2 regions of the Pectobacterium colocasium genome follow, and region 1 is predicted to be linked to the other one. Evidence: predicted binding sites of a transcription regulator. Region 1 holds the regulator's gene; the other holds the start of a gene.
What was found. Region 1 encodes PurR, which represses purine synthesis genes. Its sites were predicted from a motif close to CANGCAAACGTTTGCNTG; they were not measured.

Region 2: LCF41_RS21715 (nucleobase:cation symporter-2 family protein) is a predicted target of PurR. The motif match lies at 1,218-1,235, and genes of this name have one in related genera.

The regions. Positions count from the first base shown of each region.
Region 1 covers NZ_CP084032.1:2,838,396-2,842,332, reverse strand. Annotated here, with positions in the region: gene LCF41_RS12690 (riboflavin synthase subunit alpha) at 42-677, shown strand; gene LCF41_RS12685 (class I SAM-dependent methyltransferase) at 739-1,608, opposite strand; gene purR (HTH-type transcriptional repressor PurR) at 1,810-2,835, opposite strand; gene cydH (cytochrome bd-I oxidase subunit CydH) at 3,213-3,302, shown strand; gene LCF41_RS12670 (C40 family peptidase) at 3,406-3,937, opposite strand, start outside.
Region 2 covers NZ_CP084032.1:4,807,600-4,811,536, reverse strand. Annotated here, with positions in the region: gene LCF41_RS21715 (nucleobase:cation symporter-2 family protein) at 1-1,160, opposite strand, end outside; gene recG (ATP-dependent DNA helicase RecG) at 1,369-3,450, opposite strand; gene trmH (tRNA (guanosine(18)-2'-O)-methyltransferase TrmH) at 3,450-3,937, opposite strand, start outside.

The DNA of each region.
Region 1 (3,937 bases):
ACTGCACAAAATCATTTCTTTGTTTTTAAGAGGCAAACCGTATGTTTACCGGTATTGTGCAGGGCACCGCGCCGGTGGTGTCGATTGAAGAAAAATCCAATTTCCGTACGCATGTCGTTCAACTCCCGCCCGACCTGCTGCCCGGACTTGTACCTGGTGCCTCGGTGGCGCACAACGGCTGCTGCCTGACGGTAACCGCTATTGACGGCGATCGTGTCAGCTTCGATCTCATAAAAGAAACGCTGCGATTAACGAATCTGGGCGATATTCATGAAGGCGATGTCGTGAATATTGAGCGTGCCGCGAAGTTCGGTGACGAGATCGGCGGGCACGTCATGTCGGGCCATATTATGTGTACGGCGGAAGTGGTGAAGATTCAGGTTTCAGAGAATAACCATCAGATTTGGTTCCGTCTGGCAGATGACGCGCTGATGAAATACGTGCTGCATAAAGGCTTTGTCGGGATTGATGGCATCAGCCTGACGGTAGGGGAAGTAACTCGTGGGCGCTTCTGCGTGCATTTAATCCCCGAAACGTTGAACCGGACTACGCTGGGGCAGAAACGCCTGGGGAATCGCATCAATATTGAAATCGATCCGCAGACCCAGGCCGTAGTGGATACCGTTGAGCGTGTGTTGGCGAGCAAGCAGGCGAACGACCAGAGCAAAGAAGAGTAATTTCTGCGTTGCCTGATTCTGTAAACCGGACGAACAGCGTCGTCCGGTTTTTTCTCTTCTGCTAGCGTGAAACACGTACTCCTCCTTCGATCCCATCCAGACTGAATACCACTTGCCAGAGCTGGAGTGTTCTTGCTCTGAAGGCTCCAGCACAGAGGTTCAGGTAGTAGCTGAACATCCGGCGGAAGCGGTCATAGTTGCGCGGTCCGACGTGTTCAAACATGCCTACCGACACCACGCGGTCAAATTGCTGATCGAGATCGCGATAATCTTGTAGATCAATCGTGACATTCAGACTCTGACAACGCTGTTGTGCCAGCATCTGCTGTTCTCTGGAAATGGTGACGCCATAAACTGACACACCGTAGTGGCGTGCGGCGAATTCGGCAAGCCCGCCCCAGCCGCAACCGATGTCCAGCAGCGTCATTCCCGATTTGAGCTGGAGCTTTTCGCAGATCATCGCGAGTTTATCTTCCTGCGCCTGTTCCAGCGTCTGTGCTTGTTTCCAGTAAGCACAGGAGTATTGCATGTAAGGATCCAGCATCAGGGTAAAGAGGTCATTGCCTAAATCGTAATGTGCCTTGCCAACAATCTGAGCGCGTCTGCGGGATTGCGGATTCATGACACGTGAGAGGGCGACTCGCGTAAGATCGTGCAGACGGCGGGGCAACTTCGTTTCCAGCCCTGCACGCAGGACGCGATGGGAAAATATATCCAGTCGTTCACATTCCCACCAGCCCTCCATATAGCTCTCTCCCAGCCCCAGCGATCCTTCGCGCAGAACACGTTTAAAAAAACCAGGATGGGTCACGCGGATGTCAAAAGGGCGAGAGCCGTTGATGGTGATATCGGCGACATCCAACATGTCCTGCACGATGTGGAACCAGGGCGCGATATCGTCATCCCATTCTTCTGTATAAGGTAAACCCATCATGTCTCCTTAACTTTATGTAAAAGTATCGTAAAACATACCTGGACAGCACTTATCGCAGCCGACGTATCGGCTGTCACCAGAGAAAATGAAACGCGGTATTAAATTTAGAACTACTTCAGCCAGCATACAAGAAAATTGGCTGAAGCAGAGAGGGAAGCGGACAGGAATAAGAAAGTTGTCTGTATCGTGTCGTCGCGCTTAGCGGCGATAGTCGAGGTAAGGGCCGTCTGCCACAGAACGACGTTCAATTAACGTCGGATGGACTTCAATGACATGTGCATCTTCCCGCTTACTGGTAATGCGATCCAGCAACATCGCGAAGGCGGACTGCCCAAGACGCTCTTTCGGCTGATGAATGGTGGTCAGCGCCGGCGTAAAGAAACGCGCGTGGCGCACGTTGTCATACCCGATCACCGAAATATCCTGCGGCACGCGCAGACCCAGTTCGTCTGCCGCACAGATGGCACCCATCGCCATGATATCGCCACCGCAGAATACGGCCGTTGGTCGTTGTTTCTGCGCGAGAATCTGATGCATGGCTTTGTAACCGGATTCCGGCTCGAAATCGCCCTGAACCACCCATTCCTCGCGTACGGTGATGTCTGCTTCCTTCAGCGCTTTTAAAAAGCCGAGGTAGCGCCCGCTGCCAGTATTACGTTCTTGAATACCGGGAATGGCGCCGATATCCCGATGGCCGCGTTCGATCAGGTAGCGGCCTGCCATATAACCGCCTTCAAAGGCGTTATCGATAATCGTATCGGTAAAGTCGCTATGCATCTGGCCCCAGTCCATCACGACCATCGGGATGCTGCGATAGTCTTCCAGCATTGCCAGCAGCTCAGGTGGATATTCGGCACACATCACCAGTAAGCCGTCCACACGTTTTTGCGCCAGCATGGAGAGATAAGCGCGCTGTTTACCGATGTCGTTATGCGAATTACACAGCACCAGCGTGTAGCCTTTGGCATAGCAGCTGTTTTCGACGGCTTCGATGATCTCGGCGAAATAGGGGGCTTCGCTGGATGTAGCCAGCAAACCGATTGATTTAGTGTGGTTAACTTTGAGGCTGCGTGCGACGGCGCTGGGCGAATAGTGCAATTCTTTGATTGCCGCCCTGACGGCTGCCTTAGTCTCTTCGGCGACGAAACGTGTTTTATTGATCACGTGCGATACGGTTGTGGTGGAAACGCCAGCACGTTTTGCCACATCTTTAATCGTTGCCATCTAAAAATGACTCCTGAACTTACCTGTTACAGACGTAAGTATATTGTTAATCGTTTGCCTACGTTTAAAGTTCTTCTTCTAAGCTAAAAAACAGAATTTCAGAAGGAGAATGCCGAATGTTATACCGAAGGGATCTGGGTTGACGTTTTTCGACCGATACGCAGCGCTTTCATAAACAGCGGATTGTGTCCGATTTATCATGAAAGGGAAAGGGCTAATTTATACTATTAGTGATGCATTGGTCCGAGATTTTTCACTAAAATTATGAAAGAATCGTAATAACCCTATTGTTTGTGGTTTTAACCGCCTGGATGGGTTCGCAGTAAAGGGCGGTTTCCTCTTTCAGATAAAATTTGTTCGTTAATAAGGAGTGGTTTATGGATACAGATCTGAAGATGTCTTTGCTGACAACGGTTGGCGCACTGGCGATGATCATTGTGTTCAGTTTTGTTGCGGTGCTGAACTAACCGAACGATGCCTCTGTGTGATTTCCGTATTCAGACACGTTTATGCTACAGCTACATAAAACGTGTCTGAATCATTCTTCTTCTTCGATGCCGAATCCATTTCTCAACGAATTGTCTGTGGCGTTACTACGCGACGCGCGCCAACGTAGTGCTCCTGCCAATAATCTTCACTCAGTTTGCTGATACGAATATCTGAACCGGTACGCGGCGACTGGATAAATTTCCCTTCTCCCAGATAAACGCCGACATGATCGGCGGCACCGCGATTGTTGATGCGGAAGAAGACCAGATCGCCACTTTCCAGCTCGCTCTTTTTAATCGGAGCGGCATCACGCAGGTGATACATTTCATTGGCGGTACGTGGAATCTGGATCTTAACGACGTCTTTGTACGCGTAATAGACCAGTCCGCTACAGTCGAATCCGGTAAAAGGAGATGAGCCGCCCCAGTGGTAAGGCTTGCCTATTTGGCTCATCAACTTATTCATTGCTGTCGTTTTGGCATGTTGATAACGCTTTTTATGCGCCGCGCTCAGCGCCATACCTTTTTCTGTAGGCGCCGGATTTTTCTCCGCTTTTCCCTTGACCGTCGTTTTCTTCAGCCCGGTTTTGACTCTGGCCTGTGCGGTTGTCTGC
Region 2 (3,937 bases), 2.0 Mb from region 1:
AACATCACGATAGTGGCGCCGCCCAGAACCGGCTCTGGAATATGCTGCACAAATCCGCTAACGGCAGGGAACAGCCCCAGTGCGATCAGCATCAGCGACACCACGAAACCCACATAGCGGCTGGCAACACCAGTAAGCTGGATGACGCCGTTATTCTGGCCGAAGCAAGAATTAGGGAAGGTATTGAATACGGCGGAAAGGCAAGAGTTCAGACCGTTTGCCAGCACGCCGCCTTTTAAGCGTTTCATGTACAGCGGGCCTTTGACCGGCTGCTCAGACACGTCGGAGGTCGCGGTGATGTCGCCGATGGTTTCTAACGATGTCACCATGAAGACCAGCATCAGTGGGATCAACAGGTTCCAGTCAAAGCCTAAACCGTAATACAGCGGTGTTGGCACCATGATGGCCGTATCGTGTTGCGAAGACGTATTTTCCGGCAGCATTCCCATCATCCAGGCACCCAGATAGCCCACCGCCATGGCAATCACCAGCGAAGCAACACGCAGGTAGGGGTTACGTTGGCGGTTCAGCAGAATGATAACCAGTAACACCACTCCAGCCAGCAGTAAATTCTTGGGTGCGCCGAAGGTGTTATTCCCCATTGCGGCATAGCCGCCGCCGATAGAAGTCAGGCCGACCTGAATCAGCGACAGACCAATGATCATCACCACAATGCCGGAAACCAGCGGGGTGATGATACGGCGGGTTAAATGCAGAAAGCGTGAAAGAATGATTTCGGTGAAGGACGCGACCATCAGCGTACCGAACAGCGCCGCCATCATCGTGGGAACGTCCGCGCCACCATTTTTCAGCGCCAGTCCGCCCATAATCAGTGGTGTCACGAAGTTAAAGCTGGTGCCTTGAATAGACAGCAGACCAGAACCGACGGGACCCCAGGTTTTAATTTGCAGAATAGAGGCCAGACCGGAAGCGAAAAGCGACATGCTGATAATGCGCTGCGTATCCTGAGCGGGTAAACCTAATGCCTGACAGATCAGTAGTGCGGGGGTAATCACCGCAACAAACATGGCCAACAGGTGCTGGCTGGCGGCGAACAGCGTTTGCGGCAGCGGCGGCCTGTCTTCAAGACGATAGATGAGTTCACTGCGCTGAGGTGTGGCAGCGGTTTCTGTTTGGGACGTTTCCGTGGTGGTAGTCATGATGTAAGTTGGCGTTCCTGAAACGACAAAGAGCGCATTTTAATGATCTCTTTGTCGAAAGCAAACGTTTGCTAACTCATCTCTTCGATATGAATTTTGTCTGAATGGGCAAGACCTTATTATTTAAGGGGATATGCAATGTCATACTTTCCGCTGCATGCGGGTTGGCGGCGAGGTTTTTAGAAAAAGGAAGAATCTGTGGCTGTGATTAGGCGTTAGTGTAGCGTGCGCGCTCTGGCAGCCAGCGTTCAATGAGCGCAATGGCATGCTCGGGATAGTGCTCATGCAGGTGGCGTGCAACGCGCTGCACCTGTGGGATCAGGTCCTGATCGCGCAGGAGGTCGGCTACTTTGAACTCGGCATTGCCGGTTTGTCGCGTCCCTAATAATTCGCCTGGTCCGCGAATTTCCAGATCGCGCTGAGCGATAACAAAACCATCGTTACTATCGCGTAGAACCTGAAGCCGTTTCTGGGCGGTTTTGCTCATTGGTGTTTTGTAGAGTAGTACGCAGTGAGACGCCACTGCGCCGCGTCCGACGCGACCGCGTAATTGGTGCAGCTGTGCCAGACCCAGACGCTCTGGGTTCTCGATGATCATCAGGCTGGCATTCGGTACATCCACTCCGACCTCAATGACGGTGGTGGCCACCAGCAGTTGCAGCTCGCCCTGTTTGAAAGCCTGCATCACTGCCTGCTTTTCCTGCGCTTTCATGCGGCCGTGAACCAATCCGACCTTGAGATTCGGCAGAGCAGCTTTTAGCTCTTCACTGGTGGCTTCTGCTGCCTGCGCTTCCAGAAGGTCGGATTCTTCAATCAACGTGCACACCCAATAGGCCTGCCGTCCTTCCTGCTGGCAGGCGCTATTCACACGTTCGATGATGTCGCTGCGGCGTGAATCTGGTATGGCGACCGTGGTGACGGGGGTTCTGCCCGGCGGCAGTTCATCAATGACGGACGTATCCAGATCGGCATAGGCCGTCATAGCCAGCGTGCGGGGAATCGGTGTGGCGGTCATAATCAATTGATGGGGATGAAAGCCCTGTTCTTCGCCTTTTTCCCACAGCGCAAGGCGTTGATGCACGCCAAAGCGGTGCTGTTCATCAATAATGACTAATGCCAGCCCGTTGAATTTCACCTGCTGCTGGAAAATGGCGTGCGTCCCGACCACCATGGAAACCTGACCGCTGGCGATGGCATCCTGCTGCGCCTGACGCGCTTTTCCTTTTTGTTTGCCAGCCAGCCAGCCGACTTCAAGCCCCAGCGGTTCAAACCACTGACGGAAATTATGGGCGTGTTGTTCGGCCAATAGCTCTGTGGGTGCCATTAAGGCGACCTGTTTGCCGTTGGCAATGGCACGTAATGCTGCCAACGCGGCGACCAGTGTTTTCCCTGAGCCTACATCACCCTGTACCAAACGCATCATTGGGAAGTCTTTCGCCATATCCGTTTCAATTTCAGCGACGACACGTTTTTGCGCCTGCGTGGGGGTGAAAGGTAGGGCGGCGAGCAACTGCTGCTTCAGGCCGTCGTTCTCCTGTAGCGACGAGGCTTTATGCCGCTGTTCCCCGGCCCGCACGGCGAGCATACTCAGGTTGTGCGCCAGTAGCTCTTCCATAATCAGCCGCTGCTGCGCGGGGTGCTTGCCGTGTTCCAGTTCACTGAGCTGCATATCCGGCGGGGGGCGATGTAACGTGCGCAGTGCATCCGGCAGACTAATGAGCGAGCGGCTCAGGGATTCAGGTAGCAACTCATCAATGGGGTTGGCATCAAGCAATGCCAGCGCCTGATCGGTGAGCTTGCGTAGTGTTGCCTGACGAATACCTTCCGTGGAGGGATAAACTGGCGTGAGTGATTCCTGTAGCTCAACCTGCGTATTATCCCCCTGAACACGATATTCAGGATGGATGATCTCCGCACCGATTTTACCGCGTTTGATTTCACCATAAGCGGTAACACGCTGTCCCGGAGCGAGACTGTTCTTCATTGCGGCGTTGAAATTGAAGAAGCGCATGGTCAGCATGCCGCTGCCATCGCTGATTTGGCAGGTCAACATACGACGGCTGCCAAAGGTGATGTCGTTACGTAGAATTTCACCTTCCACGGTGGCATACATACCGGGAAGGAGGTCGCCAATGGGGTAAAGGTGTGTGCGGTCTTCGTAGCGTAAAGGCAGGTGCAACAGGAGATCCTGCACGGTTTCCAGCCCGAGTCGCGCGAGTTTCGCTGCCTGGCTTGCCCCCACGCCGGCAAGTGTACTCAGCGGTTGGGTGTTAAGCAGGCGGCCTTTCATCAGCACTCCGACGATTGCATCGCGGCCCACCACGGGGTATCCGCGACAATTTGACCCTGATGGTCGATATGAGGGCGAGGCAGCCCTTTACGTTTTGCGACGCGTGCCAGTACCGGATAGCCCCCTTCAAAAAGCAGCCGCTGCTGCTCTTCTTCATCCAGAGGACTGTCTTCGCGCTGATACATGCCAGCGATCTGGCGCTGGCGCTGCGCTTCGTACAGGATCAACGCTGAGGCTACGGAAACATTCAGCGATTGCACCATGCCAGTCATCGGAATGATGATATCCCGATCGGCCAGTTTGAGTGCTTCGGCAGTAATACCGGTTTTTTCTTGTCCGAGCAGAATGCAGGTTGGGCGAGTGTAATCAATTTCCCGAAAATCGACCGCGTGCTCAGACAAATTGGTCGCCAGAACCTGCATGCCCTCGGCTTTCAGGTGACCAACCGCATCACCGATATTGCGGTGGGTTTTCACCTGCACCCAGC